Hydrogenovibrio crunogenus: one gene and its partners. The protein of the gene in region 3 interacts with the protein of the main gene of each other region in a pairwise test. Links are inferred from orthologs where the notes say so. Each region holds a gene or a part of one and is shown on either strand. Other genes may lie near its edges.

What was found.
Region 1: the proteins of ssb (region 3) and recO interact in binary tests that used the Escherichia coli proteins (3 or more experiments, as listed by UniProt). The link is inferred for Hydrogenovibrio crunogenus from one-to-one orthologs.
Region 2: the proteins of ssb (region 3) and GHNINEIG_RS10470 interact in binary tests that used the Escherichia coli proteins (3 or more experiments, as listed by UniProt). The link is inferred for Hydrogenovibrio crunogenus from one-to-one orthologs.

What each region holds. Positions count from the first base shown.
Region 1 is NZ_CP032096.1:777,144-780,156, reverse strand. The notes cover bases 1-2,854. They hold recO (DNA repair protein RecO), read right to left. Parts: upstream 1,871-2,854; coding sequence 1,130-1,870; downstream 1-1,129. Other genes in these bases: rnc (ribonuclease III), read right to left, coding at 2,842-2,854; era (GTPase Era), read right to left, coding at 1,905-2,849; pdxJ (pyridoxine 5'-phosphate synthase), read right to left, coding at 338-1,084; acpS (holo-ACP synthase), read right to left, coding at 1-333. Outside these bases: more of rnc, read right to left, coding at 2,855-3,013. UniProt on the Escherichia coli protein: Involved in DNA repair and RecF pathway recombination.
Region 2 is NZ_CP032096.1:2,199,165-2,202,372, forward strand. The notes cover bases 131-3,179. They hold GHNINEIG_RS10470 (primosomal protein N'), read right to left. Parts: upstream 2,793-3,179; coding sequence 468-2,792; downstream 131-467. Other genes in these bases: GHNINEIG_RS10465 (DUF2062 domain-containing protein), read right to left, coding at 131-436; GHNINEIG_RS10475 (DUF2059 domain-containing protein), read left to right, coding at 3,010-3,179. Also shown: more of GHNINEIG_RS10465, read right to left, coding at 1-130; more of GHNINEIG_RS10475, read left to right, coding at 3,180-3,208.
Region 3 is NZ_CP032096.1:366,659-369,669, forward strand. What follows is about bases 138-2,989. They hold ssb (single-stranded DNA-binding protein), read left to right. Parts: upstream 138-1,189; coding sequence 1,190-1,789; downstream 1,790-2,989. Other genes in these bases: GHNINEIG_RS01675 (MFS transporter), read left to right, coding at 138-1,062; GHNINEIG_RS01685 (DsrE family protein), read right to left, coding at 1,895-2,326; GHNINEIG_RS01690 (heavy metal-responsive transcriptional regulator), read right to left, coding at 2,490-2,906. Also shown: more of GHNINEIG_RS01675, read left to right, coding at 1-137. UniProt on the Escherichia coli protein: Plays an important role in DNA replication, recombination and repair. Binds to ssDNA and to an array of partner proteins to recruit them to their sites of action during DNA metabolism. Acts as a sliding platform that migrates on DNA via reptation.

The DNA of each region.
Region 1 (3,013 bases), 410 kb from region 3 along the record:
GCTGATACTGATGGACCAAGAATTGATTCCCAATTGCTGGGCGATATCTGCTGTTTTTCCCGTCAACTCAACAAGTGGCTGACCTTGGTCTGTATGAGTGATCATCATATCGGTAAAGGACACCCCTTGCGTAAACCCTGTCCCCAGTGCCTTAGAAATGGCTTCTTTTGCCGCCCATCGCTTGGCTAAAAATTTTTCAGGTTGTGCATGCTGTTCAAAGCACTCCAGTTCGCTTTGTACCAGAATGCGCTTTGCAAACACCTCATTTCTTTTCGCCATCAAAGCAGCTATTCTAGCGATTTCGACAAGGTCTGTTCCGATACCGACAATCATATTCCTATCCCAGATACGCCTGTTGACGAGCCTCGATCATCAAGCGCTTCATCTCTGAAACTGCTCCAGGCAACCCGGAAAAAATAGCTTGCGCGATAATCGCGTGCCCAATATTAAGCTCTTCGATCTCTTTAATCGCCGCAATAGCTTGAACATTATGGTAATGCAGACCATGCCCGGCGTTAACTGTCAGCCCTAAGGAAACAGCTAAATCAGTGGCTTTACGAATCCGATCCAGTTCCATGTTGATTGCGACAGGATCCGTGAGTTCGGCATAGGTCCCTGTGTGAATCTCAATCACAGGCGCACCGACCTCTTTCGCCGCATAAATTTGATCATCATCCGCATCAATAAACAAGGAAACACGTGTTTTATTGTCTGCTAACTGCGCGCAGTAATCCGTCAACCAGGCTTTCTGGGAAACCACATCCAAGCCGCCTTCAGTAGTCAACTCTTCTCGCTTTTCAGGAACCAGGCAGACATCTTCCGGTTGACACTTTAAAGCAATTTCCAGCATTTCTTGCGTCGCTGCCATTTCCAAATTGACTTTCGTCTGGCGCAGTTCAGACAAGCGATAAACGTCCGCATCCTGAATATGTCTACGATCTTCACGTAAGTGCAAGGTAATACTGTCCGCTCCTGCCATTTCTGCATCTAGAGCCGCCTTAATCGGATCTGGATAACGCGTGCCTCTGGCCTGGCGTAATGTAGCAACATGATCAATATTTAAACCTAAAAAAATAGGATTCATAGTTTTTCCTTCGTACTGATGCATAAACCCAATAGGTTTATTACATTATGATTGAAACAATGATCGGGTCTGAATAGGCTTTTGCCCTAAGTATGGTGTGAGAACATATCGAAACAACCGCTTCCATTCAGTCAAACATGATTCACAATACGTTTTTTGTGCGAACAACAACAGACATTGGCCCGAAATAACAACGCCCTGATTTTGATCCAACGAGATTTGAGAAAAAGGCTCCGGGAAGAGACCTAACTCTAAATGAAAAAGGTATTTTTTGTCGGCCTGAATTGGTTGCTGATAATAATCGACTTCCGTCTGAAACGCATATCCTAACTCTGACAACAAAGCAAACTCAAACTGCCTTAAAACCCAAGCTTGCTGGTAACGATCTTCAGCAAGCGCCAAATCATAAAGTGCCTGCTGATACTCTTCAAACAGTCCGGTTACCTCCAAGGAAGGGTACAATAACCGATACAACAGTTCATTTAGGTACAGACCACAAATACTGCCCTCGCCCCCCAATGGAAAGCGAACATGATTTGGTTCTAACTGTCTTAGGGAAACCAAATCCGATGAATGATTGGTTTTTTCTCGCCAACTGATATTCAAACCTTGAAAAGGTTGTAACCAAGCTTGTTTGGCCCGAGCTGTTTTACTGCTTGAACGTACCCCTTTAATCACCGCATTCTGTTTACCATAGTCAGGGGTAAAAAAAGTGACCAGTAGACTCGTTTCACGATAAGGACGACGATGTAACACAAAAGCCTGTTGTTCGATATCTGTCGCCAAGTCGCTCTCCTACTCAGTACTGGCTTCGAGATGATTAACGGTGATCTTCGGTATATCCTAAGCTTGCCAAAGCGCGTTCATCATCTGACCAATTTTCCTTCACCTTGACCCACAACTCAAGATGCACTCGGCTATCCAATAAGTGCATCAAGTCTTTTCTGGCCTGAATCCCCATTTGTTTGATTTGCTCACCTTTCTTCCCAATCACAATTTGTTTTTGACCAGGTCTTTCCACCAAAATCAAGGCATTGATATGCCAACGATTTTCTTCTTCGTCAAATTTAAACTGTTCGATCTCAACTGTCGCTCCATAAGGCACTTCATCACCCAAGGTACGCATCAATTTCTCACGTACAATTTCTGATGCCAAAAAACGTGTCGATCGATCAGTGATATAGTCTTCAGGAAAAATAGCAGGCTGCTCAGGTATATGCTTTAGAATTTCTGTTTCAATGGCATCAAATCCAGATTTGGTATAGGCTGAAACCGGAATCAATGCTTCAAAAGGCACTTTTTCTCCCACTTTTTGTAGAAAAGGAAACAATTCTTCTTTCTGCTTGAACTTATCAATTTTATTGACCAGCACAATCACAGGAACATCTAAGTTTTGACACTTATCCGCGACGGCTTGATCTTCTTTTGACCATCGTCCTGCCTCTACAACAAATAAAACAGCATCAACGTCCCCAAAAGCACTGTTAGCCGCTCTGTTCATATAACGATTAATTGACTTTGAAGCTCCCAAATGCATGCCCGGTGTATCCACAAATACAATTTGAAAGTGCTCTGTCGTATGAATGCCATGAATTCGATGGCGTGTGGTTTGCGGCTTGGGTGACGTAATACTTAATTTTTGCCCCAACAATCCATTCATGATGGTCGACTTACCGACATTTGGACGCCCAATAACCGCCACAAAACCTGCATGATAAGGCGAGCTCATAGCCGTATTTTCTGGAGTGTTTATTTCTTCAGTCATGATGATTGTTCTCCAAAATATCTAAGGCTTCTTGAGCAGCGACTTGTTCAGCTTTTCTACGATTTGTCGCTGTGGCTTCAAATTTTCTATTTAATTTTGCCACATAACACGACACAGTAAACTCTTGTGCATGTGCCGGACCATTCACCGTCATCACACTGTAC
Region 2 (3,208 bases), 1.8 Mb from region 3 along the record:
TATTCACCCAGGTTAAGAAACGAGCTCGATAGGTTTTGACCAGTACCAGGAATAAGAAAAATGCTGGCAGGCTTAAAAGATAAGCGGTCAATACGCTGCCCATTACGATGGAGTTATTAAAGTGCAAAATACGCCAAAAGGCATTGTTATACATCTCTGTGAACATAGGCTGCAAACTTTCTATGTGCAAAACCCACAGACCCACTTGGTTGAATACCGGATCCAACAAGTACGCCAACCCACTAAAGAAAAGAGTGGACACAATCACGGCAGACAGATTGACTCTCAAAAGAAAAACCAAAGCCAATGTGAGCAGGTTATGCGGGAACAACAAAGGGGTCAGCCCCAGAATCATCCCCAGCACAAACGACAACGCAATTTGGCCGGGATATTGATTCGCATTTAATGCTTTGAACAGTTTAATCAACAATGACATGCATTCTCCTAGTCCACTTTTTAGCGGGGGTTTAACTCATTTCCTGTGGATCAACATCTAGCGACCAACGAACTTTCTTGGCTTGGTTGGACGTATACAACTGCGTTTCAACCTGAGCCAGCCATTGATGTAAAAAACCACGATGTGCACCTTGTAACAACAACTGATAACGGTATCGTCCTTGACGTCGGAGCATCGGAGCACTCACCGGCCCAAACACCTCCAACCCCTGTAATGCTTCCACTTTAGTACTTTCAGAATCATTTACTGATAAATACGAACGCAACAACGACATTTTAGCAAAGTTCAACGCACTTTTAACATCATTTAAGAAAGTCCAACCCGCATTTGGATCTACCGCCTCGGCTCGCAATAGCACCTGATATTGATAAGGCGGCAAATCCGCCTGTTCACGCCCCTTCAAAGCTTCTTTCGCGAATGCTTCATATCCTTGCTCCACCAACACTTTCAGTAACGGATGCTCAGGATGATGTGTTTGAATCACAACTTGTCCGGGCTTTTCTCCTCGCCCGGCTCGACCGGAGACTTGAACCACTAATTGTGCCATACGTTCGACCGCTCGAAAGTCACAACTGAACAAACCTTGATCGATATCAAGTAACCCGACCAAAGTGACCTTTGGAAAATGATGTCCTTTTGCCAACATTTGGGTACCGATGAGAATATCCGCATGCCCTTGACTGGCCTGTTCTGTCAGGGCCATCATTTGCCCCTTATTACGCGTGGTATCTCGATCCACTCGTAATGTTTTAAAATCAGGAAACCATTGCTGGACTAAGGCTTCTAACCGCTCTGTGCCCTGCCCGATCTTGGTAAACGAAGCCGACCCACAACTTGGGCAATCCAACGGGGCTTTTGTCTGATAGCCACAATGGTGACAACGCAGTTCATTGACTTGTTGATGAAAGGTCATATTCGCATCACAGCTTGGACAAGCTGCTTGCCAACCGCAATCATGGCACATCAGCACCGGTGCAAACCCACGACGATTCAAAAACAACAGCACTTGTCCGCCCGCCTTCAAATGCTTTTCCATTAGTTCTCTTAAAGGTTCGGAAACACCTTCCTCTTCAACTTGCCCTCGAACATCCAACAACTGAACTTCCGGCATTTCAGCCTGACCGGCTCGCTGTTTTAAGTGCAGATGTCGATAACGTCCGCTTAAGGCATTATGAAGAGTTTCCAAAGAAGGCGTGGCGGATCCTAATACCACAGGCACATTTTCTAATTGCGCCCGACGAACTAGGCAATCCCGAGCTGAATAACGAAAGCCGTCTTGCTGTTTAAAAGACAAGTCATGCTCTTCATCCATAATGCATAACCCTAATTCAGCAAAGGGCGTAAAAATCGCTGAACGCGTTCCCAACAAAACATTTACCTGGTGGGTTTTCACCAATGACCAGGCGCAGTGACGCTCTTTATCATTAAGACCGGAGTGCATGACCGCAACGGGCGCCTGCAAATAAGCTTCAAACCGCTTAACCGTTTGCGGGGTTAACCCGATTTCGGGTACCAACACCAACACCTGTTTCCCTTGTGCGATGACCGATTCAATCATGCCAAGGTACACCTCGGTCTTGCCACTGCCCGTCACCCCTTCGAGCAAAAATGCATCAAAACCAGACGTTGCCAAAACCGTCTCCACCGCAACCTGTTGCTCGGCATTTAAAATGTGGCCAGGCCTGGCTGTTTTTTCACGCATCGGCATGGCATGCAAACAGCTTTTTTCGACTTCAGTGACCCAACCCTGTTCCTGAAATCGTTTCATAGGCAGGCGCCATTGGTTCAAAGAACGGTTTAATATGTCCGCTGTCAACGCTGTGCCTTGCGTTTGTAGCAGTTGCCATAGCGCTTTTTGTTGTGTCGCCCGTGACGATATCTGCTTCTCTGCTTCTCGCCCGGTTTCCGTCAATTGCCACGCCGGCACCCCTGCAACCTCGACCGTTTTTCCTTCTCTTAATCGTTTCGGCAGCGCTGTTTGTATCACATTGCCAATCGGCTCATGATAATAATGACTGGCCCAATTCAATAATGCCATTTCCTGTGCAGAAAAAATTGGCGTTTCATCAATCACGGCTTCAAGTGCTTTGAGTTTTTTAGAATCAACCGCAGCGTCCTCGCTCATTGCCATCACGATGCCAACCAAAGATTTATTACGAAAAGGAACTTTGACCCGCCCCCCAATCACAGGTAAAAAAGAAGAGGTCGGCTCTGTCGACTCTTCAGGTTCTAAGTCCAACGCCAATGTCTCGGTCTTGTAGTCGGCTGTTTCAGCTTGAATACGATAATCCAAAGGGGATAAGAAAGGACCTGGCACGGCTACTTTAACGAACATAAGAAGGGAAGAGTCCTTAGAAAAATTAAGCTTTAATGGGCTTCATGATACAAAGCGACTTTGCAAACAATGTGCAAGCACATTATTGTAACCCTATCAGATGATGAGTCCAACAATCCTGATTGAAAAAGACGCCCAATCAGATCGTCTTGAGAAAAGTTGTCATACGGTCCCGGCTTCCGCTAAACTTTTGTCTAGATTCAATAAGGAAGACTCCATGATTCATTCTAAACTCATTCATTTGCTCGTTGGCGTAGTTTTAAGTTTAACGCCTTTTTATGCACAATCCGAAAACGCTCAACCCGCCACGAAAGAAAGTATCCAAACCCTGATGCAAACCACCGGGGCGGAAAACATGGCACAACAAATGGCCACCCAAATCATTCCCATGCTCAAAAAACTGGTGCCGGAAGCGC
Region 3 (3,011 bases):
GGCCGAGCAATCCAGGGGATGGGAGCCGTTGCAGCTGTGCTGATGGCAACTGTGGCTGATTTGGTGACAGAACAATTTCGTTTAAGAGCCATGTCCATTGTGGGGATGACGATTGGTTTATCGTTTACCCTTTCTTTAGTGGCCGGTCCTATGTTGGGTGAATTATTTGGTGTGAGAGGGATCTTCTGGGCAATTGCAGGCCTGGGCGTTTTAGGGATCGCTTTAGTGTTGTTTGCGGTGCCGAAAATTGAAAACCAAACCTTCCAGCGTGAAGCGGAAGCCGATCCGAGTCAATTTAAAGATGTAATTAAGAACCCTCAGTTGCTTCGTTTAGATATTGGGGTGTTTGTGTTGCACGCCATACTGACGGCGATGTTTATCGCGATTCCATTTATGATTCGAGATAACGCAGGGCTGGATTCGCTTCACCATTGGGAATTGTATTTACCGGTCATGTTGTTGTCATTTGTTTTAATGGTGCCGTTTATTATTCAAGCTGAGTCGAGAGGGCGCATGAAGCCGATTTTTGTCGGGGCGATTTTAACCATTGCGCTCATGCAGCTTGGTTTTTTATTTGAAGCCAATGGTTTCTGGACAATGTTTGTTTTGTTGTTGATCTTCTTTACCGCTTTTAATTTGTTGGAAGCCTCGTTACCTTCTCTGGTTGTAAAACTTTCACCGGCAGACAAAAAAGGCACAGCAAGTGGGGTGTATTCCAGCAGTCAATTTTTAGGGGCCGCTTCCGGCGGGTTTATCGGGGGCTGGTTTTATGAAATGTATAGTCTGGAAGGGTTGTTTTTCTTTACGGCAACCATTGGGTTTGTCTGGTTTTTAATTGCGATGAGCATGTCTAAACCACTGCCTTTGAGTATTGCTTCGGTTCACTATACGACGGACTTGGATGGAACCGAAAAACAGCAGTTGACCGAAAAAATGTTGTCTTATGACGGTATCTATGAAGTGGTCTTTTTGTTGGATGAACACAGAGTGTTTTTTAAGATCGACCGCAAGGTCATTGACGAAGTCGGATTGATTGATTACCTCGAAAGAGGTCTGGCATAAGTTAAGATTTGAAGTGATCCGATATTTATCGAATTATCATCATGAGATATAAAATTTGAATTATCTTTTTTGGCGTAAAAAAGGTATTATTTCAAGATTAAAAAATAAAGAAGTTGGGGAGTAAAAGATGGCGCGTGGTGTCAATAAAGTGATTTTGGTTGGAACGCTAGGAAGAGATCCTGAGCTGAAGTATGCGGCAAATGGTAATGCCATTGCGAATTTGAATGTTGCGACTTCCGAGCAGTGGAATGATAAAGCGTCTGGTCAAAAGCAAGAAAAAACAGAGTGGCATCGTGTCGTTATTTTTGGCAAGTTGGCTGAAATTGCTGGGCAATATCTGAGCAAAGGCTCTCAGGTGTACCTTGAAGGAAAGCTACAAACGCGCAAATGGCAAGACCAAAATACCGGTCAAGATCGCTATTCCACAGAAGTGGTGATTGATTTTAACGGTCAGATGCAAATGCTAGGCGGTGGCAATCGTCAAGGAACGGATGCGCCGTTTGACAATAATGCAGCAGGGTTTGGTCAGCAAGCACCGCAAGCGCCACAACAAAATAATATGGGGATGAATCAACAGCAACCTCAGCCTGGTTTTGGTCAAGCTGCCCCACAACAGCAGGCAGCACCACAACAAGGGTTTGGTGGACAACCAAATAATCCAGCACCCGCACAACAAGTGCCTGCTTATACGGCAAATGATTTTGATGATGATGATGTACCGTTCTGAGTATCACAATAAAGTTAAATGTTGATATAGAAAAGAAAGAGCCCCTTATGTAGGGGTTTTTTGTTTTTAGATATAAAAAAATTATGAGTTTTGGGGCATGGGTGGTTATTGTTTCCAATATTTATAGCCTTTCATTTGCAATCTAATCATCTCTGGTGCGCCAGCAGGAACGTATTCAACCTCTAACGGGAATTGTTCTTCACTTAATCCCCAGGACTTCATACTAATCTTGCATGCCTTAAAAGTTACCCCACGATTCGACAACTTTGTTAACAGTTGTGAAGTTTTAGGATTGTCTGCTAATAATGCGTGGATGCCATTTTCGTAAGCCACGACAGTAATAGCTAATTTATCTTCGCCAATTTCGTTTATAACTTCATTTATTTGAAGGAGGGCTCGTCGATGTCCAAAGTTTTCACTATTTCTGGTTAATTCAACAACAAATGGAATAGGGTTTGTTGCACGAGAGTCTGCACTTGAAATTGTTGGTATAAAAAAACTTATTAATCCTGAAGCTAAAATTAAGTACTTAAGCATTGTATTTTCCTTTTTATAACGTAGTTAAATAATAAAGTTGTTAGATTTTGCAAACTATCAGATATTATGAGTGCTCTTTTATTTCATTTTTAGAGTTAATATTTTTGGTAAAAGCATTTTAATAGGGCATTTAAAATTAGTTTGAACTGCTTTTTTTATTAATTTATTTCGGGGTTATCTCTTCTATGATTGGGCAGCCATCTTTTGATCCTGAGCAAAGGTTGATTAATAGTGTTAATTCTTTTTGAAGAGTGTTGAGTGTTTTTAATTGAGCTTCAACTTCAATGAGTTTAGTTTTTGTAAGCTCTCTTACATTATTTTTTGCATGGCCTGGATTTTCACGCATTTGTAATAAACTTGAAATTTCATCGAGTGAAAAATTCATAGTTTTTGCACGTTGGATAAACCTGATGCAGGATAAATTTTGTTCGCTGTAAAGCCTTACGCCTGAAGAAGTGCGATTGATATTGTTCAACAAACCGATTTTTTCATAATATCGAAGCGTATCAATAGATAGAGCTGTTATTTCAGAAACTTCACCAATCTTATAAAATTGAGTGTTTTTTTGTCTTGCTATCATTGCAATTTCCATATTAGACACTAGTGTGTACTTTTATAGCTTCAAGTAGCTTGTGATATGTTGGTAATGCTGTGAATGTAAGCTCCCCATTTATTGCTATGGAAG